One region of the Blautia sp. HA9023 genome, then DNA from elsewhere that is predicted to be linked to it. Evidence: predicted binding sites of a transcription regulator. Region 1 holds the regulator's gene; each other region holds the start of a gene.

Region 1 (7,802 bases):
AGCTCATAATCCGGCTCCTGGACATAGAGGATGTGGAGCAGCACTTCATCCTCCCCGGCATTTTCGATCACACAGTGATATTCTTTCTCCTTGTCGCTGATCCAGAGCTCCTCGCCTTTTTTCATGCGGAGCACGTTCACGATATGGTTCACATCACTTCCTGTGATGTGGATCTCATGTCTTTCCCCGTCGATCTGATGAGGTTCCACAAAAAATCGCTGCATGAGATCAGTCCTTTCTTGCTGTCACAGATACCCACTCGCCCTGATGAGTCACTTCTACCAGAGTCAATCCGGCGTCTTTTACAGCCTGTACTACAACGTCTTCTTTTACATCCAGGATACCGGATGTGATGTAGTACGCGCCTTTTTTCATCTGTGCAACGATCACCGGTGTCAGCGGTACCAGAACATCTGCCAGAATATTTGCAGTTACGATATCATATTTCTCATATCCTACCTGATCCTGAACGTCTTTGTCATCGATGATGTTTCCGATCATCATGTCAAAAGAGTTCTCCTCGATCTGGTTGGCTTCCTTATTCTCAGATACTGCCGGAACTGCACATGGATCAAGGTCTGTACCAACCACATGGCCTGCGCCAAGCTTCAGTGCAACGATCCCCAGGATTCCGCTTCCGGTTCCCACATCCAGAATCTCCATTCCCGGCTTCACAAATTTCTTCAGCTGACGGATCACAAGCTGTGTAGTCTCGTGCATTCCTGTACCAAAAGCTGTTCCCGGATCAATGTGAAGGATCATCTTGTCCTTATCCTCTGCCTTCACTTCTTCCCATGACGGTACAATCAGGATATCATCCACATAGAACTGATGGAAATACTGTTTCCAGTTGTTGATCCAGTCTTTATCCTCTGTCTGGGATTCTGTGATGGTAGCTTCTCCGATATCCACAAAGCTTCTTAAATCTTCCAGTGCTTCTTTTACATCTTTCAAAATGGCTTCTGTATCTGCATCCTCTTCCAGATAGAAATTCAGATATGCGATGCCGTCATCTGCCGGTCCTTCCGGCATGATATCCACGAACATCTGCGCTTTGTCCTCATCGGTCAGCGGCTGTTTATCCTGAATCTCCACACCTTCAATTCCCACCTCGGCAAGTGTGCAGATCACAATATCCTCTGCCTCTGTTTTTGTCTTAAGTGTAAAACGGTTCCATTTCATATTTCTATATCTCCTTATGCTGTATACACATTTACGGATTTCTTTTCCTGTCTGTTGCCTGTTTTCTGTTTCCCTGAAAACGGGCACTTCTTTTAATATACACGAATACAGAAAAAAAAGAAAGAGGCTTTTTATGCCTCTTTCCTGTTTTCATTTTATTTATTCCTCAAACATTTCCTTGACTTTCTCACGGAAACCTTTTTTCTTCTTTTCTGTTTTTTCAGATTTTTCGGAAGTCTCGGCTGTACTGTCTGCTGCCGGACGGTTGCCGCATGCAGCATCAAAAGCCTCCAGAGCTTTCTTTGCCTCCTCATTAAGGTTGGTCGGAGTCTGGACTACCAGTGTTACATAGTGATCACCACGAACGTTCTTGTTACGTAATGACGGAACACCTTTTCCTTTCAGGCGGATTCTTGTATCCGTCTGTGTTCCCGGCTTCACCTCATAGGAAACCTCACCGTCAACGGTATTGATCCGCATCTCACCGCCAAGTGCAGCCTGTGCAAATGTGATCGGAGCTGTTGAAAAGATATTCATATCCTGTCTCTGGAAAATCGGATGACGGGCTACATTTACCTCAACCAGCAGATCTCCTCTCGGTCCGCCGTTGGTTCCCGGCTCACCTTTTTCACGGATACGGATACACTGGCCATTGTCGATACCGGCCGGTACAGATACCTGGATCTTCTTTCTGGAAGAAGTATATCCGGTTCCACGGCAGGCACTGCATTTGTCCTTGATCACCTTACCGGTTCCGTTACAGTCCGGACAGGTCTGAACATTACGTACCATACCAAACATGGACTGCTGGGTGTAAACGATCTGGCCCTGGCCTTTACATTTCGGACATGTGACCGGTGATGTTCCCGGTTTCGCTCCGGTTCCGTGACATGTGGTACACTCATCTTTGAGAACAATCTCCAGCTCTTTCTCGCATCCGAAAACCGCTTCCTCAAAAGTAATGTTCACACGTGCACGAAGGTTGGCACCTTTCATCGGTCCATTGTTGGCCCGTCTGGTTCTGCCTCCGCCGCCGAACAGGTCTCCGAAGATATCTCCGAAGATGTCTCCCATATCCGCACCGTTGAAGTCGAATCCACCAAAGCCGCCGGCACCGCCTCCGCCGCCGTTTTCGAATGCTGCATGACCAAACTGATCATACTGTCTTCTCTTGTCGGCATCACTTAAAACGGAGTAAGCCTCTGTCGCCTCTTTGAACTTCGCCTCAGCCTCTTTATCACCCGGATTTACATCCGGGTGATATTTCTTGGCCAGCTTACGATATGCTTTTTTTAATGTTGCGTCGTCGGCGTTTTTATCCACACCTAAGACTTCATAATAATCTCTTTTATCAGCCATTGTAATTATTTCCTACTTGTCTTAGACTTCCTTGTAATCAGCATCTACAACATCATCGCCGTATCCTGCTTCATTTCCGCCCTGAGCACCAGCGTTTCCGCCCATGTTGCCCATATCCGGTCCAGGACCAGCCTGACCCTGAGCTCCCTGAGTCTGCTCATACATCTTGGAGAACAGTTTCTGAGCGCTCTCCATCATCTTCTCCTGTGCAGCCTTGATGTCTGCAACCTGAGAATCAGTAAGCTCCTGAGCATTTGCTGTCTGTGCAAGAAGATCTTTCAGTGCATTGAGGTCAGCCTCAACACTTGCTTTATCGTTTGCGTCAAGCTTGTCGCCAGCTTCTTTCAATGCATTCTCAACCTGGAATACCATGGAGTCTGCATTGTTTCTTGTGTCGATAGCTTCTTTACGTTTCTTATCCTGAGCCTCGAACTCAGCTGCTTCTTTGACAGCTTTGTCAATATCGGAATCAGACATATTGGAACCAGCTGTGATTGTGATGTGCTGCTCTTTGCCTGTTCCAAGGTCTTTAGCGGATACATTAACGATACCGTTGGCATCAATATCAAATGTTACCTCAATCTGCGGAACTCCACGACGTGCTGGCGGGATTCCATCCAGACGGAACTGGCCGAGGGATTTGTTGTCTTTTGCGAACTGACGCTCACCCTGTACAACGTTGATATCTACAGCTGTCTGGTTGTCTGCTGCTGTGGAGAAGATCTGGCTCTTCTTTGTAGGAATTGTAGTATTTCTCTCAATCAGACGAGTTGCGATACCACCCATTGTCTCGATGGACAGAGACAGCGGAGTAACATCCAGAAGAAGGATATCACCGGCACCTGCATCACCCGCAAGTTTACCACCCTGTACGGAAGCACCAAGTGCAACACACTCATCCGGATTCAGGTTCTTGCTCGGCTCTTTGCCTGTTAACTGTCTTACCTTATCCTGTACTGCCGGGATACGGGAAGAACCACCAACCAGAAGTACCTGGCCAAGCTCGGAAGCTGTGATACCTGCATCAGACAGTGCACGGCGAACCGGCTCAGCAGTCATCTCTACAAGATCATGTGTCAGCTCATCAAATTTAGCTCTTGTAAGGTTCATATCGAAATGCTTCGGTCCCTCAGCTGTAGCTGTGATAAACGGAAGGTTGATGTTTGTTGTTGTTGCGGAAGAAAGCTCTTTCTTAGCTTTCTCAGCTGCCTCTTTCAGTCTCTGAAGAGCCATCTTGTCGTTGCTTAAGTCTACGCCCTCTGTTCTCTTGAACTCGGAAAGCATGTAATCTGTAACTTTCTTATCAAAGTCATCTCCACCAAGACGGTTGTTACCAGCTGTGGAAAGAACCTCGATAACGCCATCACCAATCTCGATCACAGATACATCAAATGTACCACCACCAAGGTCGTATACCATGATCTTCTGCTCTTTCTCATTGTCAAGGCCATATGCAAGAGCTGCTGCTGTAGGCTCGTTGATGATACGTTTTACATCAAGACCTGCAATCTTACCTGCATCTTTGGTTGCCTGACGCTGAGCATCGTTGAAGTAAGCCGGAACTGTGATAACTGCCTCTGTTACTTTCTCACCAAGATATGCCTCTGCATCCTTTTTCAGTTTCTGAAGGATCATTGCGGAAATCTCCTGTGGAGAATATTTCTTGTCATCGATGGTTACACGGTAATCGGTACCCATCTCTCTTTTGATAGAGGAGATTGTTCTGTCTGCATTTGTAACTGCCTGACGTTTTGCAGGCTCACCTACCAGACGCTCTCCTGTTTTTGTAAATGCTACAACGGATGGTGTTGTTCTTGCGCCTTCTGTATTTGCGATAACTGTCGGCTGTCCACCTTCCATTACGGCTACACAGCTGTTTGTTGTACCTAAGTCAATACCAATAATCTTTCCCATGATTTTTTCCTCCTGTTTTAGTCTGTATCTGTTAAAATAAAGTTTGTTGTCAGTTAGTTCGCAACCTTTACCATACTGTGGCGTACTACGAAATCCTTGTAGGTGTAACCCTTCTGGAATTCTTCCACCACGATGTTCTCTCCAACCTCTTCATCCTCCACATGCATCACTGCATTGTGGAAATCCGGGTTGAATTCCTTTCCCACTGCTTCGATCGGCTTCACACCAAGCTCATCCAGTGTTGTGGTAAGCTGCTTGTAGATCATTTTCATTCCATCTGCAAAAGCATCACCTTCCTGTGCCTGTGCAAGACCTCTTTCGAAGTTATCCACAACCGGCAGGATCTTTTCAACGATCTCTTTTGCTCCGATAATGTACATGCTGGATTTTTCTTTTTCCGTTCTTTTACGGAAATTATCAAATTCAGCCATGGTACGCTTCAGGCGATCGGTAAGCTCCTCCACCTTCTGCTCAGATTTATCTTTTTTCTTCTTTCCGAAGAAGGAAGTTTTTGATTTTTCTTCTTTTTTATCCTCTGAGGCAGCTTCTTCGCCTGGAGTATTGTTTTCTTCCTCCGGCAGATCTTCTCCCTCCGGTGTCAGGTTTTCTTCTTCCTGATCTCCGTCAGTTACGGGGATTTCCTTCTCCGCTTCCTGCTCTTCGGATGTTTTCTTTGTTTCCTCCGACACTTTTTTTCTACCGCCTTTCTAAGTTTTCTTCTTTTTCAAAACGTCATCCAGATGATTCTTCAGTTCCTTCAGACTGTCCACTACATTCTCATAATCCATTCGTTTGGGACCGATGATCCCGATGGTTCCGTACATTCCGTCTCCCAGTTCATATCTGGCAGTTACAATGCTGCAGTCCTTCATGGTCTGGATCGGCATCTCATCACCGATGTAAACCTGGATTCCTGTATTCTCTCCATCTGACATCTGTTCTTTTACAAGATCGGCAAGTTCATGCTTCTCCTCAAATGCGGAGATCAGCTCCGTTGCCTTCTCTTTATCGGCAAGTTCCGGATACTTGAAGATGTTCGTTGCACCTGAAGTATAGATCTCCATATCTTCCTCTTCCACATGAATGGTGGCTGCCACTGCATCCAGAACCGTTGCCACCACACCGCTGTGGCTGCCTGCCTGTTCCTTCAGTCTGGCGATCATCCCAAGGTTGATATCCTGGATCGGGATCCCATTGAGATTGGTATTAAGAAGAAGATTCAGTTTCAGGATCGTCTGGTCGTCCATTTCCTCATCCAGATTGATGATCTGGTTCCGGACTGTGTTGTTGTCACTGACAACCACTGCCACAAGCTGAAGCTCGCTCATTCTCGACAGCTGGATGAACTTGATCTTGTTGCCGCTGTACTGCGGAACGGAAACCATGGTAGCATAGTTGGTATTGGAAGCAAGAACCTTCGCAACCTTCTTAAGCACCTTATCCATCTTATCTGTCTTCTCAATGATCAGATCTCGCAGCTCTGCAACCTCTGCTTCCTTCTCCTTCATCAGCTCATTGACGTAAAGTCTGTAGCCCTTATCAGAAGGAATTCTTCCTGCTGAGGTATGAGGCTGGACGATATAGCCCATATCTGTCAGGTCTGACATTTCATTTCGGATCGTTGCGGAACTTACATTGAGATCCGCATACTTGGAAATGGTCCTGGAGCCAACCGGTTCTCCGGTTTCCATATAGGTCTTGATGATTGCTTTCAAGATTTTTTGCTTGCGCTCATTCAACACCTCTTCCATGAAGCCATCTCCTTTCCTTTTTATTCTTCCTGACGGATGTTGATTCTTTTTTTATATCTGTTAGCACTCATTTTAGTGGAGTGCTAACATCTACAGTCTTTAAGATATCACCATGTAAAATATTTGTCAATATGTTTTGAAAAAAAGTTCTTATTTTTTCAAAACAAAAAAAGCATCAGTACGATGCTTTTTTGTAATACTGGTCTATGCAGTTCTGTGCCCCAGCAAAAAATTCCGCTTCTGTTTTCTGTCCCAGCACATATTTCTGAAATTCCGTCCCCATGGACGAAACAGCTTCTATGGAATCGGCACACAGTGGTCTTGCCTTCAGCTTATAATCTTTCAGATATTGCCGGATCATTTCAATGCCATCCAGATCAAAATTCTTATCCTCGATCACATCCAGTCTTGCCGGACACATTTTTGTCAGCTGTCCGTAATTTTTACTGGCCTCATATCCGGACACATACTGGAGGAACTTCAGAGCTGCTTCTTTATGATCAGAATTTTTATTCAGTACATACTGCCAGGTTGCGATATTGGTCACCTTCTCGTCAAATTCCGGAAATGGTGCCATATGGAGCTTATCTTTTCCATACACGCCTGCATTCTGAAAGGTACTCAACGCACCAGTATACATGAACATACATCCATACTGGCCGTTTATAAATTTTTCATTCAGCTGGTCATGCTGGTCGATCAGATTCTCCTCTGATATCATCCCTGTATCCAGCATTCGCTTCATATATTCTGCCGCTTCTCTTGTTTTCGGATCCGTCCAGTCTGTATAATCTCCTCCGAAAAAATCGACATACTCGCTGATACTATTATATATGTAAGAAATCTCCCATGCATCCCCGTATGCATATTTTCCCGTATTCTGAAGCTTTTTCTGAAGGATCTCAAGATCACTGAGACAGGAGAGTCTGTCCAGACCAGCCTGATCCAGCAATTCCTGGTTCACCCAGAATGCCATGATATCCATCCTGAACGGTACCGAAAAAATATGTCCGTCTGACATGCATATTTCTTTCAGGTATTCCTGTGGAAAATTCGCCGCTGTCTCCTCTGTCATAACCGTATCTTCCAGCGGAAGAAGAAATCCCTTATGCTTAAATTCGGATATCATCTCATCATTTACTGTGATCAGATCAACAGAATCATCTCCTGATGTCAGAAGAGTTGCTATTTTGGCCTGGCGATTGTCCGCATTAGACGGACATTTTTCGATATGGATCTCTATTCCAAGATCCTTTTCCGCCTGACTGATAAAAGAATCAAAGCCCTCTGTGTCTGCATCCATATGAAGGATCGTCAGTTCCTGTCTGTTCTCCGGCACAATATCAGATGCAGTCTCCTTCTTCTGGGCTCCACATCCTGTCACTGCCAGAGCCAGGGCAAATACCCCGCAAAATACCTGTTTTTTCAATCTCTACCACCCTTTTTATCTGGGCCATCTATCCTCTTTTGACATCAACGGCTGGAACGGTGCATGAGGAAGTGTCTGATACCAGTACGCTACACTTGCCACATCATCCTGTCGTTCAAACAGGCCACGGTATCCGACGCCTATCTGCTGGATCGTAACGCGAAGAT
Region 2 (7,802 bases), on a different contig from region 1:
AGTCCATATATTCTTTTCATACATCTTCCCTCCGTTTTGCACATTTTCTTTTTTAGGAAAATATCCTCATATATAATACGACACTTATTTGATTTTTTCGCTTTCTTCTGAAAATTTATTTTTTACATATTAGATACGGATTTGAATTATCTTCTATATTATTTCTATAATTCAAGTGCAATATCCATTATCTTATATAAAACAGATATAATTGTGTTAAAGATGCACGCATTGTCATTAAAATAACAATATGTGCATATAAAAAAGATGATACCAGATAAATTTCCTGATACCATCTTCAAGCATGAAAATACTTATTTTTGTTCAAAGGACGATCTCTCCGGAAGGATTTTCTGAAAGGCTTCTATTACAGCCTCCCTCATTTTCAAAAACTCTTCCTGGCTGCCTCCTTCATCATTGATGCACAGCATAGCCGCCTTTTGCCCCGCGATCGTTTCCAGGATCTTCTGGTCTTCCAGTCCTGTCTTATAAAAACGGCCAATTTTCGGAGACTGCGGTTCATAAGTTCCTTCCATATACTGCCAGTACTTCATCAGATACTGATTAACGTCAAATACACTGCGAAAACGGTTCCTGCATACCTCATCCAGTACTTCCCCCTCCCGCTTCCAGACCTCTTCAAATGTAGATTTTAAAAACGCACTTGGAACATGGGTATACTTAAACCCGGAAAACTCCTGATAAGGAATCATAAGAATGTTTCTCAACAGCATGTTTCCATAAGAAGGATGAAACCACTTTCTGAAATTTTTTTTGATAACTTTTCGTTTCTTATAGTGCATGTTTACAAGTGCCATATCATTAAGAAGAATATGCGCAAAAGGATTTCGGATATCATCCTGTGCAATTGCGGTTTCAATACAGCAATCTCTTGGGAGACCATTTTTAAAAAAGATCTCAGGCTCTACAGGCCTCAGGAGAAACATATCATCATTGAAATACACAAATTTCTCTGCCAGACCGGGAATCCTGTGAAAATTCAATTCAATCGGATTGCAGTTAAAAGTCGGCAGATATTTTGACGGAATATAATCTTCATGGCGAACGATCCGAAGCTTCGGCGCATTTCTGTCAAGCCATTGCGGAACATGTCCCAGGTAACAAACCATACTGTATTTACCCAGGGCGCAAACTTTTCTACTCCGCGGAACCAGTACCTCAGATTATTCCAGTCCCGATATCTGTTCTCTCCTGCATCCGTCCCCTTTGTCGGACTGTAACGCTGAAATTCTTCTCTCCAGGCCGGATCTGATCCATCTACCCAGGGAATGACAAAATCAATTTTTTCCATTTTTTATTCTCCGTACAGTTTTTTCAATCGTCGCGCCTCCCGGCAAATATCAAAATGTCCTTCTACAAGTCCCTGATAAATCTCTTCCTTCCCGACTCGCGGCCTTTTTCCTGCTCTTACCACAGTTTCTGCCCATTTTTCGGGAGATGTTCCAAGAGAAAGTGGTTTCAACTGTCCGGGAATCACATTAACTTCTCTGGAAATTGTATCTGAAATCACACAGGTAAGTCCGTTAGCCTGCGCTTCCACAAGTGCAAAGGGCAATCCTTCGTAAAGAGAAGGAAAAAGAAATACATCCATCGCAGACAGAAAGGCTCCGATATCTGTTCTCTTTCCCAGAAAAAACACCTTATCCTCCAGGTTTTCACTCTTTACCCGTTCCAGAATATTTTCATACTGACCGCCTCTGCTTCCTATAAGTGCCAGCACAGCATCCGGTCTCTTCTTCAGGATCTCCTTAAAAATATCCAGAAGCCCCTCATGGTTTTTCTGTGGATCAAACCGTCCTACATGACCTACAACAAACCGGTTTCCCCAGCCAAACGCACTGCGGACAATCGCACGATGATCTTCCGAAAAGAGATAGCGTTCCATAGATATCGCATTGTGTACGATAACTACCTTACCGGCATCATAATCTTCATTCCCAAACAGCCATCTTCCCGCCACCTCCGAACACGCAAAAAAATCTGTGGCATATCTTTTGATGCGGGCACGGTTGCACCAGTGCATGAATTTTCGTACCATTCCCGGACAGGAAGAATTATGAGAATGAGCGATCACCTTCCTGACTCCGACTTTCGATGCCAGCCGCAATGGAACAATATTGGCTGCGGACAGCATATTCACATGCACCACATCATAATTTCCTTTTTTTAATATCTGTTTAAATCGTTTCACATATCCCAGATAATTCTTTTTCACATTGGGAACATAGAAAATCCTGCCTCCAAGTGTTTTTATTTCTTTTTCATAAGCGATCTTACCATACATGCAGACAAAATCGAACTGCACATCCATTTTCGAAAGCTCCCGGTAATAATTCATGACGAAAGCTTCCAAGCCTCCTCCTATGTTACCTAAGCCAACCTGCAATACTCTCACTTATATACCTCTCTTTATTCTGGATAACGGATATCCACTTTTCTATAGATCCATATTACAAATATAACATAAAATTAACATATGGTAAATGTTATTGTAACATTCTCTCTGATATTTTCTGTAATTTCGAAATTTTTATGTATTGCAGGAAATTTTTAATCGAATCCGCGCCAAGCGGATATCTGAAATCCACATTCAGCCCAAAAAAGGCTCTGCCACAGGGGCAAAGCCTTTTTTCGATGTTTTTTATTTGGTAAGAACCATAAGGATATCGTTACTTCTCTTTACAAATTTTGTCATTTCTTCAGAAGAAAGCTGCTTATGGCTCATCATAGCCAGATCATAAAGCTGTTCGCAGATTACCGGCACATGTTCAGATTCCTGATTCTCAGCTATAAATTTCACCAGTGGATGATTTGCATTCAGAACAAGTACCTCCTGTCCTCCGAACATATTCGGATCCATTCCGTACATGTTATACATCTTCATCATATCCTGCATACGGCGACTCTCTTCCGGAAGAGTGATCATCGCTGCTGTTCCCTCATTTTTCAGCTTTTCTACCTTTACTTCCAGTTTATCTTTACCCAGATTTTTACGGAATACATCGGTCAGAGTTTTAACCGTTGCTTCATCTGTCTCGCCATCCTCACGAAGCTCTTCTGTAAGATCTGCGTCAATTCTCTTGAACTGTACGTTCTGATCCTGCTGCTCAAGATGAGAAATAAACTGAGAATCGATCACATGTTTAAGGATTACCGCATCTTTACCGGCCTCACGGAACATATTGATGTACTGGCTCTGCTGTACCTCATCTGTTACGTAATAAATCACTGTTTTCTCAGGTTCCTCATTCTTGGATTCCTCGGAAGTTTTCTCTTCTGTCTTCTCTTCTTTCTTATTCTCCTCAATACAATCTTTCAGAGTAAGATATTTGTCATCCAGATTTTTGAAAAGGATATAGTCGTTCATCTTTTCGCCGAATTTCGCATCTTTGATGCAGCCAAATTTGATAAACGGACTGATATCATCCCAGTATTTCTCATAAGATTCTCTGTCTGTCTTGCACATTCCCGTCAGTTTATCCGCAACTTTCTTGGTAATGTACTCGGAGATTTTCTTTACAAAACCATCGTTCTGCAGTGCGGAACGGGATACATTCAGTGGCAGATCCGGGCAGTCGATCACACCTTTCAGGAGAAGAAGGAATTCCGGGATCACCTCTTTGATATTGTCTGCAATAAATACCTGGTTATTATAAAGTTTAATTGTTCCCTCAATGGAATCATACTCTGTTCTGATCTTCGGGAAATACAGAATACCTTTCAGGTTAAACGGATAATCCATGTTCAGATGGATCCAGAACAGTGGCTCTTTGTAATCCATAAATACCTTACGGTAAAACTCTTTATATTCTTCGTCTGTGCACTCATTCGGATGTTTCATCCAAAGCGGCTGTGTATCACTTAAAGATACCGGACGTTTGTTGATCTTTACTTTGTCCTTTGCCGGAGATACCTCTACAACTTCTTTTTCACCTTTGTCGTTCTCTTTCTCCTCTGTCTTGGCATCTTCGTGGATATGTTCAACAACTACATCATCCTCACGGAGATCTGCCTCATCGATAGTCTCATACTCCTGCTCTGCATTTGCTTTGGAAAGATAGATGTTTACCGGCATGAAAGAACAGTACTTCTCGATCACTTCACGCATACGGTACTCATTGGCAAACTCCAGGCTCTCCTCATTAAGGAAAAGTGTGATCTCAGTTCCTGGTTCTGTCTTGTTTCCATCTGTCATCTCATATTCTGTACCACCGTCACAGGTCCAGTGAACCGGTGCAGATCCTTCTTTATAAGAAAGCGTATCGATGTGTACCTCATCCGCAACCATAAACGCGGAATAAAATCCAAGTCCGAAATGACCGATCATCTGATCATCTGTTGTCTTATCCTTATATTTCTCAAGAAATTCTGTTGCACCGGAAAAAGCGATCTGTGTAATATATTCCTCTACCTCATCTGCAGTCATACCGATACCATTATCAATAAACCTCAGGGTTTTCTGATCTGGATCTACGATAACATTTACTGCCGGTTTATAGCCATCCGGGAATGTATAATCACCCATAACTTCCAGTTTTCTCAGTTTGGTGATTGCGTCACATCCATTGGAGATCATTTCTCTTACAAAAATGTCATGATCGGAGTATAACCATTTCTTGATGATCGGAAAAATATTTTCACTGTTGATTGATAAACTTCCATGTTTTGCTGACATGTATGTCACTCTCCTTTTGTTTTTTATTTCCTATGTTCCGGTAAACCCGGAAACCTGTTGTTTTTTTCAATAAATATATACTAATACGACTTGTTGCAAAAGTCAAGAAAAATTTAGCACTCGCCATTTTCGAGTGCTAGTAACAATGTCGGCTATAAATTTTTCATACGCAAAAAGATTCCCCTCACACATTTCTCATGCACGAGGGGAATCTTTTATAATTCTGCTTTTATTTTTTCTTTCTGCGGTATATAAGAATTCCTCCAATACATACAACTGCAGCGATCAGGATGATCACAAATGTCATGATCGGTGTACTGTCTCCTGTCTGTACCGCTGATTTCTGGCTGGACTGCGTAACTGCAGGGCTTGGTGTTGCTGTAAGGATCTCCGCCTGTGACACAGTAAATGTAACTTTGCTTTCAGACTGGACATCTGTATCTGTCCATCTGGAGCCGTCATATCTCTGCTGCACAAAATTGACTTTCAGTGTATACTCGCCTGGTTTGCTTACGCGGAAAGTTGCTGTATATGGTTCCGAATCCCAGTCACGCTTTTCCGTAATCTGCCAGCTCCTTGGCTGGAAACGGGTATCTCCCTTCACCGGATTGCTGTTATCCATACCAGCGCCTACCGCTGTGAAAGTGATTTTCGTGTTTGTATCATATTTTCCATTGGGATCAATTCCCGTGATCTTGTTATCAGATTCCTTTACCTCGGAACCTTTATATGCATTTACAGTAATACTTACCGCAATCACCGTACTGATCTTGTCAGGATTTTTCACACCATCGGGGAGTGTAACAGTTCCTTTTACATTGAATGTCTGTCTGTCCACAGAGGAAGGGTCATAAGAACAGCCTTTCACATCCCATTTCACAGAAGCTTTCTGTTCTCCCTTTGTTGTTGTGATCGTCACAGTTTCCGGAAGTTTCAGCGCTTTCTGTGTTTTCTCTGTCCCATTTGGAAGATCTGTGATCGATGATGGTTTTCGGATTCCGGTAAGATCATTCTCTTTCTCACTGTTATCAGTATTTTTTCGAACACTGAAATACGCAGTAATATAAGCAGATACATCTGCACTGTTGGAAATTACAATGTCTTCCAGATATTCTTCTTTGGAAAGACCCTTCTTCGGCTGCACTGTAAAGGTTGCACTTTTTCCCGCCTCAAGCTCTGTCTGTGAAAGAGCTCCTACGGTATAATTTTTTCCGGTTGGCTGCTGCAGTGTGATTTTTGTGTTACCGGTGTTGGTAACTGTTACAGTCTGTGCTTCCGGAAGATCTTTATAACCTTCGTTCACCGTACCGAAATTCAGACCTTCTTCCGGTTTGACCGAAAGATCATACACCGGTTCCGGTTTCGTTACAGTAAAGGAGACCGAAACGTTCTCATCTATATTTCCATCTTTATCTGCGATTCTGATCTTGCCACTGTATTCTCCTGCAGAAAGGCCGGTTTTGGGCTGGATAGTAAAAGTTGCCTGATTATCTTCGCCCGGATTGAGTACCTCAGCAGAAAGAGCTCCTACTTCAAAATTCTTGGCTGTTGGCTGTACCAGACGGATTGCTTCCGTACCTGTGTTGGTAACTGTTACAGTCTGTGCTTCCGGGGCATTGGAATATCCCTGTTCCAGCTCTCCAAAATTCAGATCTTTTGGGGTAATATCTACAGAATTTTCAGTGAAACTGTCCCCATTTACCAATACGCTTGCTTTCACAGCTGCTGACGCCTTATTGTCCGACGTGGCAAAAACAAGATCTTCCTCATATGGATCATCTTTTGCTTCCAGTCCCAGCTTTGGCTGAACTGTAAACATCTGCTCATCGCCCTGGGCAAGCATGATTTCTCCATTATTTTCACCTTCACTGACAGGTTCAATATCAAAATTGTCTGACTGCGGCTGTTTCAGAGTTACCGTTTCTGTACCTGTATTTCTTATGGTTACAGTTCTTGTCTGATCAACCTCCGTATAGCCCTCTGTCAGGTCATCAAAAGGAATCTCTGCAGGATCTGCTGTCAGTTCATACTGTCCTTCTTCACTGTCGGATGGTTCCGATGCTTTCCCCGCATCCGCGTTCCCGTTATTCCCGTCATCTGTCTGTGCTTCTACAGTGAGATCCGCCTCAAAGAAAACATCCACGCCTTCTTCTGTCTGATATGTGATCAGATCTTTATATTCTCCGGCGTTCAGTCCCTCTCTTGGTTTTACCCATACCGTAATCTGCTCTCCACTTTTCAGTGGCTGTCCATTAATATCTTCAGCCATGAAATTCTCCGGAGAAATTTCTTTAAAATTCAGATCTGCAGTTCCGGTATTGGTAATCGTAACATACTGTACTTCCGGTATCTCTGTGTAACCTTCTGTTACAGTTCCGAAATTTAAAACACCACTTCCGTCTTCTGTGGATACAACTGCGGAATATGTAAGTTCTTCTGTTGAAGCACTGTCACCATTCTGTGCTTTCGTTTCCCCGGTCTCAACAGTTTTTTCATCAGATCCGGCTGTCGTATCTGATGAATCCTCTGCCTGATCTTCTGTCGAATCCTCTGTCTCTTCGGTATTTCCGGAATCTGTATCAGTTTCTCCCAATCCGGTGATCGTAATGGTGCTGTCCTGAGAATCCTGCTCCAAAGTCTCATCTGATCCGCTCTCGCTGGTAGATGTTTCTGTCTTCTTCTGCTGTGCAAGAGCTTTGGCATCTTCCTCCGTTGCGGAAACTTCCTGTGTTGTTACAGTAAGTTCGCCACTGATTCCCATTTCTTCTTTTCCTGTGATCTTAAGAACAATGGGAAATCCCAGATCCTTTTCTTCAACCTTATAGGTTTTATCTGTTCCTACTTCGGTGAGCACATCACCATCTTTCAGTGACCACGAAAAACTCACATAATCATCTGTAATTCCTTCTGGCTTTACCTTGGAATAATCTGCGCTTAAGGTAACACCTACTGCAATTGTTCCCTTAACTTTCAGTTTGCCATCCAGAGCTCCCTGGGGAACCGCAGCGGCAAACACCATAGATGGAAGTAATGTAACCATCATAAGCACGGCCATGATCACTGCCAGTACTCTGTTTTTCCTCATATTCCATCCTCCTTTACATCC
Region 3 (7,802 bases), on a different contig from region 1:
CACTGTACCAGACGGTTTGCGATTTTCTTCAAAATGTACCTCCTTTATTTTCCCCGAAAACAGGAAATCGGCTGGCGCGAAAAACGCGTCAGCCACTTCCTTTCCGTGATTATCTTTTATAAATTTGTGTTTTATTTCTCCAGTGTGTAGATCTTCGAATAATCATAATAAATCGTCTTTAACAGACATTCATCAAATCCGCCGAAATCTTTATTTACCGCATAGAATCCATTGGAATACGCAATCGGATAAATATACATATTATCGTTGATAGTATTCTGAATTTCTTTATATATGTCGCTGCGCTCTGTCTCATCCGCTATACTGTTTCCTTTTTCCCACAGTGCATCCAGATCCGTATCTTTGATTCTGGAGTAGTTGGAACGGCTGTCGGAAGAGCACATATCCGCATAAAGACTCGGTTCCTCACCTAAAGTATAAAAGCTTAATACCAGGTCATAATCTGTACATTCCGGATCCTTGGTTTTATTCTTGAATGTTGATTCGTCTGTCGGAACAAGATTTACCGTGATTCCCACATTTGCAAGTGCAGACTGTACATACAGGGCCTCACTCTCCATAGTCTTGTCTGTGGAGATATACATCAGATTCAGAGAAAGAGATGTCTTTCCTGCTTCGGAAAGAAGCTGCTGTGCCTTGGCCGGATCATTGTCATAGGTATTGTCCGGTTTTGCATAATAAAGAGTATCCGGTGTAAACAGGGAATCCGCCGGTTCTGCATAATCTTCGGAAATGAATGCAAACTGACAGAATTCCTCTTTATTCAGTGCGTATGCAATAGCCTGACGTACCTTTACATCCTGAAGATCTTCATTCAGCTCATTCATGAACATGGCATTAACACGTCCGGAATTGTAGGTATTGATATTTACGTTGTCGTATGCACTGACTGTATCGTAATCATCCGCGCTGATCAGACGTGCATCCAGATCACCGCTTGCAAGTGCCGCATTGGCGGAACTGGAATCTTTAACGATCTTGAAAGTGATGGAATCCAGATTTACATCTTCATAATAATCATCGAATTTTGTTACTTTAAGGTACTCACCGGATTTGTACTCTTCGAACTTAAACGGTCCGTTTCCTACCGGCTCATTGTTCAGATCGCTCTCTCCGATATTCTCCACACCTTCATAAATGTGTTTCGGAATACAGTAAACCTGGCTTAAACCGCCAAGAAATCCTGCGGAAGAAGATCCAAGGGAAAGTTTTACAGTAAGATCATCAATTTTTTCTGCCTCTACCGCCTTATCATTCACATATCCGTAAGAAGAATATGGCACATTCTGTTTCTCATCTACCAGAACCTGCATGGTAAATACCACATCATCAGCAGTAAGCGGCTCACCGTCATGCCATTTCAGTCCGTCCTTCAGCTTCAGAGTAAACTCGCTGGCATCCTCATTGGCTGTCACGCTCTCACAAAGTCCGTTTCCGTAATACATCTCTCCGTTCACGATCTCAAAAAACGGGCTGTACAGTGCCTGCATCATATCAAAACTTGTCTGATCCACAACATACAGTGGATTGATATTCTGAGGATCTGTGGTTTCTGCAATTGTAATATTACCGCCGGCAGCCTTGGCTCCTTCGGTGTTCTCTGCCGCAAATACTGCTGTTCCTGCCATAACAGTCGTTCCTGCTACTGCAGCTGCCAGAAGCGCTGCCAGTACTTTTTTTCTCATCTCTTTGTTCCTCCTCTGGCTCAGCGGGTATTCCCGTTTTCCCACTGAGTTACTATGATATATGTACGATGGTACTATATCCTCATATTTTTGTCAAGCCTATCCTGAAATTCTATCCGGAATTTCCCTTTCGCACATAAAACCTTATCTTTTATTCTACCTACAGGCAAGACAGGCGTCAAGAAATATTTGTCATGGTTTTGATCCAGTGCCCGTAATTGCATTTCAGAAATGCAGGTACACACTTAAAGATCTGATCTGCATTGAGGCAGCACACAACGATGGCCGGTGATGCTTTGACCACAAATGCCATGAACATGGATAACGGGATCACAATCGCCCAGGTACTGATCAGATCCACCTTCATGGAATAGGCAATACTGCCACTTCCCCGAATAATGCCTCCATTGGTAGGCATCTGATAAGACATTCCCACCATCACCACGCTTAAGATAATAAGAAATGTATTCGCCATTTCTCTGGTTTCCGGAGAAAGCTGGTAAAGGCTTAAGACCGGAATACGGATAAAGAAAAGCAGCACGCCGCAGATAATTCCCATGAATACAAAAAGTTTCTGAAGTTTCTTGGAATAGAGTTTTGCAAGCTTCAGATCTCCGGAACCTATCGTTTTTCCCATGGTGACCGATGCTGCAGTTAATTATCAGAGTCATGACAGAAAGCCCGAAAGCGATCCCCGCGATTTCCACACAGCGCAGCGTAGCCAACAAAATCTGTGTCACTGCAAAAAAAAAGTAGGTAAAACGGATGATCGCAAGATAGGAAAGACCGGCTTCAATAATTGTCTGGTCTGTTGTAAAAAGCCCCAGCAGCTGACGTGGAAAAAAGCTTGCCAGAAAAAACAGGATGAGAGCAATAAAAATGCCTGTGCGCATGGCCCAGGCACTGATCTTTCTCACCGGTTCTGTCTCTTTCTTTCCCCAGTACTGACTTCCGAATATGACAAGTCCGTCTCCCAGCGCCATGAGCAGCTGCTGAAAGACGAACTGTACCTGATTTACAGTGGTTACTCCGGATAATGCAGTCTCGCTGAATGCACCAAGCATAATGTTGTCAGCAAGGTTGACACTTAAAGTTACTACATTCTGCAAAACCAGCATGGAGCATAATTTCAGAAAATTACGGTAAAAATTCTTCATCAGTCTTTTACAATGGCAATAATATCATCGGCATTGATGACCAGATATTTCTCACCTTCGTATTTGATCTCAGTTCCTGTGTATTTTCCGTAGATTACACGGTCGCCGGGTTTTACCTGTATCGGAACTTCTTTCCCGTCTACGATCTTACCGGAACCAACAGCAATAACTTCTGCCTGCTGTGTCTTCTCTTTGGAGCTGTCCGGAAGAACAATACCGGATGCTGTCTTATCCTCTGTCTCAAAATATTTCACGATTACTCTGTCTGCAACTGGTTTTAATGCCATGTTTATTTCCTTCTTTCTGTATTTATTAGCACTCTTTTAATACGAGTGCTACTCTTTTCTTATCATACTACAAATCCGGAAATTGTCAAGATATTTACCGCAATCCACACAGTTTCATCAGGATCCTATCGTTTTTATTCTTTGTCGCTGATTTCTATAGGTTCTGTCTCATAAATAAATTTCACACTGCCCTCCATATCGTCTGAACGCTGTGTAAAACTGTCATAGGAAACATCTTCCGCCTTCAGAGCTTTAAAACGGTCAATAACATTCTTCAGATCTTTGTTCACACCGTCATCCAGTTTTTTCACACCTTCTTTATAGAACTTTGTCTGTCCGTCACTTAAAGTCTTTGCACCTTCACTCAGCTTGCTGATTCCTTCCTGCACCTGACCGCTTGCATCTTTCAGCTTATCCGCGCCGTCAGACAAAGTTCCCACTCCAGATGACAGTGTCTGCATTCCGCTCTTCAAAGCCTGAGTTCCGGACGCAAGACTTCCGGCACCAGATGCAAGCTGGCTGGCACCATCGTTCAGTTGTTTTCCTGACGAAACAAGCTGATCCGCTCCCGATGTCAGAGTACTGCTGTTTGAAGAAAGTGCCAGAACGCCGCTCTGAAGCTGTGCAAGGGCTTCTTCAATCTGTTTACTTCCTGCTGTCAGTGTTTTTCCTGTCTTTTCCAGAGAGGAAGCTCCATTTATCAGCGAATCTGCGGTTTTATTTTTTTTGCCCTGCAGATCGGTAATTCCTGAATTCACAGCATTTCCCAGTGTATCCAGCGTATCTGCGTTCTTTTCGAACTGCTCTCCTGCTGCCGAAAGATTACTCTGATAGCCAGACTGAATTTTCTTATTTTTCTGAGACAGTGTATCTGCCGTATCTTTTAATGTACTGATCTCTGTCTGAATTCCCGGAAGCTGCTTTCCAAGATCCGAAAGGGCATTATCCATAGTTTTTACCGTATCAGAAAGCTGTTTTCCAAGATCATCCAGTGAACTTCCGGTATTTTTAAGCTTCTGGCCATCTCCTGCCAGATCCTGCACCTCCTGTTCAAGTTTATTGACCGCATCATGAAGCTCTGTGATCGCCCCTCCTGTTGAATCCACGGTATCTGCCAGTGCATTCAGACTCTGAACAGCACCCTGCGTTTTCTGTGCGGCAGTACTTGTGGAAGATGCAGTACTTTTCAATGTATCTGCTGCATTTTTTAATGGTGAAGTATCTGACGGCTGTCCTTTCAGAGAGGAAGTATCAATTCCGTCCGCACTGCTTCTGGCGGCCTGGACTGCTTCAAGTGCAGCCTGCACCGCCGCCCTGGTTCCCTCATCCATGGTACTGTAATCAATCCCGGAAAGCGAAGACTCCGCTGCGAAAAGGTTATTCCTTACATCAGAAATCCCCTGATCCACGGTTGTTGTGTCTATTGTCGTTTCTCCTGCGCTGCTGATCCAGTTTTCTATTGTCTCTGCCTGGGTATTCATTATATCTGCGTTATCTTTCAGGGTATCCGCAGCCTCCTGAACATCCGGTGTTATCTGAGAAATATTTTTCCCGTCAGAGATCTTTGATATGTTTTCCTGAAGCGCTGATATTTTCTGTCCAAGTTGTTCTACGCTTTCAACATATCTCTCCACCTGACTGTTATACGCAGAAATTTTTTCTGCATATCCGGAAGTATTTTCCGAAAGATCCGCTATCGCATCTGCATCCAGAGAAGTACTGAGTGACTGCATTTTATCTGCCGCCGCTTTCGTATCCTTCAATGTCTCATCCATTCCCGGGATCAGAATATCCATGCTGGAAAGCAACGTCTTTATCTCTTCCAGATACCGGACCATACTGTCAGAAAGTGCAGAGCTTCCTTTTATGTACTTTTTCATATAATCCGTTAATGAAGAAGTTCCTTTCACATAGGCAACAGTTCCCTCTGCAAGCTTGCTGCCACCGGATACATAACTGTCCACCCCCTCTGTATAAGACTGGACGCCTTCTTTCATTTCAGACATACTGCCACTTAACGTATCTACTCCGCCTGTATACTGTTTCAGACCTGAAGCAAGAGTTCCTGTTCCCTCTGTATAGGCAGAAACTCCCTGAGCAAGTGTGGCTGCCCCACTACTTAAAGCGGCAGCTCCGCCATTTAACGTTCCTGCTCCGTCATCCAGCTTCTGTGCTCCGGATTCCAAAGCAGAAACACCGGTACTTAATGCATCTATCCCCTGATCAAATTCTTTATATTTTTCATTCAGGGTATCGACACCTTCTGAAAGTGATTTTGTTCCTTTCATCAGTTTGGACGCAGCCTTTGTCATTTTTTTGATAGAATCCTGGAGATCATCAATACTGTCCAGATCATTCAGATCGATCTCATCCAGCACATCTGTCATGGCTACCGTAAACGAAGAACTCATTTCACATTCTGTGACATCGGCCTCCACTGTAAATTCTTCCGGAATACTGATATCCTTCGCCATATCTTCGCTCAGATCCAGGCTTTCTTTCAGCCCAGGCATGGCTATACCAAGCACAATGTTTCTGGAATCATCCTCCACTACCTTGCCATTATCTACAGTTACATTGGAAAAATGATCTGTAGAAAGGATCATTCCTGTAAGCATCATGAACGGTGAGTATAACTTTACACTTTTTCCACTGATTTTTTTTGTTGTAACTGCATGGTTTTCATAAGCAACATGTATTTTCAGATGGCCGGTTTTTCCGGCAAGGTCTTCCGTTTTAATCTTTCTTCCATCAAGTTCATAGGAAAAAGTCACTGTCACTGGAAGATCTTTCTCTGTTTTTCCTTCATAATGAATATCTCTTCCATCTGTTTCCCAGGTAAGCGTTTTTCCATCCTGGGTAAAACCTTCATCACCTTTTGTATTTTTGATATCACTTAAATCTGAAATATCCGTGATTGTCGAATCAGATAATGTCTTTGCGTTTTTAAGCCATTCTGACACGGTAATCTCTTTTATTGTCCCGTCTGCCTCTGTATTAACATAAACAGTTTCTTCCTTGCGGATACTGTTATCTGCATCTGTCTGCTCCGTGGCACCTGCGATCGTACCTGCTCCCAGTAATACAGACATACCCGCGGCCAATACTGCAGCTGATCTTCGTTTTCTGTTTTTCATACCGAATAACTCCCTCTGCCATGATATTAGTTAATTATCTATAACTTTGTTATACAATAACGAGTTAGTTTCGTCAATCTTTTTTGTCAATTTTTACTTTTTCTGTAGAAATTCAGATATAAAACAGCCTTCCACAGATAGCTGTGAAAGGCCGCTCTCTCATTCTTATTTATGATATGGCTCTCCGTTGATGATCCGGTAACTGCGGTAGATCTGTTCCAGAAGGATCACACGCATCAGCTGATGTGGAAAAGTCATCTTCGAAAAACTCAGCGCATAATCTGATCTCGCAAGAACTTCTTTTCCAAGGCCGATGGAACCTCCGATCACAAACTGGATATGGCTGACTCCACGGATGCCGAGGGTATTGATCTTTTTTGCAAACTTCTCCGAAGTAAGCTGTTCCCCGGCAATCTCCAATGTGATCACAAAAGCATCATCACGGATATATTTCAGAAGGCGTTCTCCTTCTTTTTTACGGATAGCCTCCTCCACTGTTTCACTTGCATTATCCGGTGTCTTCTCATCGGATACTTCTATGATCTCCAACTTACAGTAACGGCCAAGGCGCTTGGAATACTCTGCGATCGCATCTCTTAAATATTTCTCTTTTATCTTTCCTACTGTCAGGATACTGATCTTCATCCGCCGTTCTCCTCCAGATAATTTTCAAATTCTTCTGCTGACATAAGAACCTTTCTGGGTTTCGTTCCTTCTTCCGGTCCCACGACACCGGCATCGCAAAGCTGATCCATGATTCTTGCCGCACGATTAAAGCCGATCTTAAACATACGCTGGAGCATACCGATAGAAGCTTTTTCTTTCTCAATAATAAACTTGCCTGCTTCTGTAAAATACACATCCCGGTCGCCGCCGCCTGCTCCTCCGGGAGCACTGGCTGTGTTCACCTGTTTTTCAATTGCAGTATCATAAACTGCACCCTGATTTTTGTCAGAGACATATTCCACAACAGCGCTGACTTCTTCGTCGGAAACAAAAGCGCCCTGCAGTCTGGCCGGCTTCTGATATCCCTGAGGATAAAACAGCATATCGCCCTTTCCAAGAAGTTTTTCTGCACCATTCATATCCAGAATGGTTCTGGAATCCACACCGGAAGATACCGAAAATGCGATCCTTGACGGCATATTAGCCTTGATAAGTCCTGTAATAACATTAACAGACGGTCTCTGAGTCGCAATGATCAGATGGATTCCCGCCGCACGTGCAAGCTGAGCCAGACGGCAGATCGCATCCTCAACCTCTCCGGGTGCAACCATCATAAGATCTGCAAGCTCGTCCACGATGATCACGATCTGTGGCATTTTTTCCGGAGCTTTCTCGCCTTCCGGCACTCGCATATTGGCAACTTTCTTGTTATATTCACCCAGATTACGTACTCCATATTCCGCAAAAGCATTGTAACGGCTGGTCATCTCGGAAACGGCCCAGTTCAATGCGCCTGCAGCTTTCTTCGGATCTGTGACAACCGGAATGAACAGATGTGGGATTCCATTG

What was found. Region 1 encodes HrcA, which represses chaperone genes, less so after heat shock. Its sites were predicted from a motif close to TGTTAGCACTCNNNNNNNNNGAGTGCTAACA; they were not measured.
Region 2: htpG (molecular chaperone HtpG) is a predicted target of HrcA. The motif match lies at 4,808-4,838, and genes of this name have one in related genera.
Region 3: groES (co-chaperone GroES) is a predicted target of HrcA. The motif match lies at 3,174-3,204, and genes of this name have one in related genera.

Annotation. Positions count from the first base shown of each region.
Region 1 is NZ_JBWLUR010000008.1:729,575-737,376, reverse strand. It holds gene AC04Q6_RS13365 (16S rRNA (uracil(1498)-N(3))-methyltransferase) at 1-224, opposite strand, end outside; gene prmA (50S ribosomal protein L11 methyltransferase) at 229-1,182, opposite strand; gene dnaJ (molecular chaperone DnaJ) at 1,342-2,541, opposite strand; gene dnaK (molecular chaperone DnaK) at 2,563-4,455, opposite strand; gene grpE (nucleotide exchange factor GrpE) at 4,509-5,144, opposite strand; gene hrcA (heat-inducible transcriptional repressor HrcA) at 5,163-6,206, opposite strand; gene AC04Q6_RS13335 (ABC transporter substrate-binding protein) at 6,382-7,635, opposite strand; gene AC04Q6_RS13330 (glycoside hydrolase family 172 protein) at 7,651-7,802, opposite strand, start outside.
Region 2 is NZ_JBWLUR010000010.1:33,123-40,924, forward strand. It holds gene AC04Q6_RS15740 (sporulation initiation factor Spo0A C-terminal domain-containing protein) at 1-20, opposite strand, end outside; gene AC04Q6_RS15745 (capsular biosynthesis protein) at 315-1,130, opposite strand; partial or broken gene AC04Q6_RS15750 (Stealth CR1 domain-containing protein) at 1,241-1,312, opposite strand; gene AC04Q6_RS15755 (glycosyltransferase) at 1,316-2,374, opposite strand; gene htpG (molecular chaperone HtpG) at 2,663-4,696, opposite strand; gene AC04Q6_RS15765 (choice-of-anchor D domain-containing protein) at 4,926-7,781, opposite strand.
Region 3 is NZ_JBWLUR010000001.1:246,208-254,009, reverse strand. It holds gene AC04Q6_RS01130 (ABC transporter permease) at 1-32, opposite strand, end outside; gene AC04Q6_RS01125 (ABC transporter substrate-binding protein) at 132-1,706, opposite strand; gene AC04Q6_RS01120 (MATE family efflux transporter) at 1,885-2,343, opposite strand; gene AC04Q6_RS01115 (hypothetical protein) at 2,342-2,743, shown strand; gene groES (co-chaperone GroES) at 2,863-3,150, opposite strand; gene AC04Q6_RS01105 (YhgE/Pip domain-containing protein) at 3,285-6,287, opposite strand; gene rlmH (23S rRNA (pseudouridine(1915)-N(3))-methyltransferase RlmH) at 6,453-6,932, opposite strand; gene AC04Q6_RS01095 (FtsK/SpoIIIE family DNA translocase) at 6,929-7,802, opposite strand, start outside.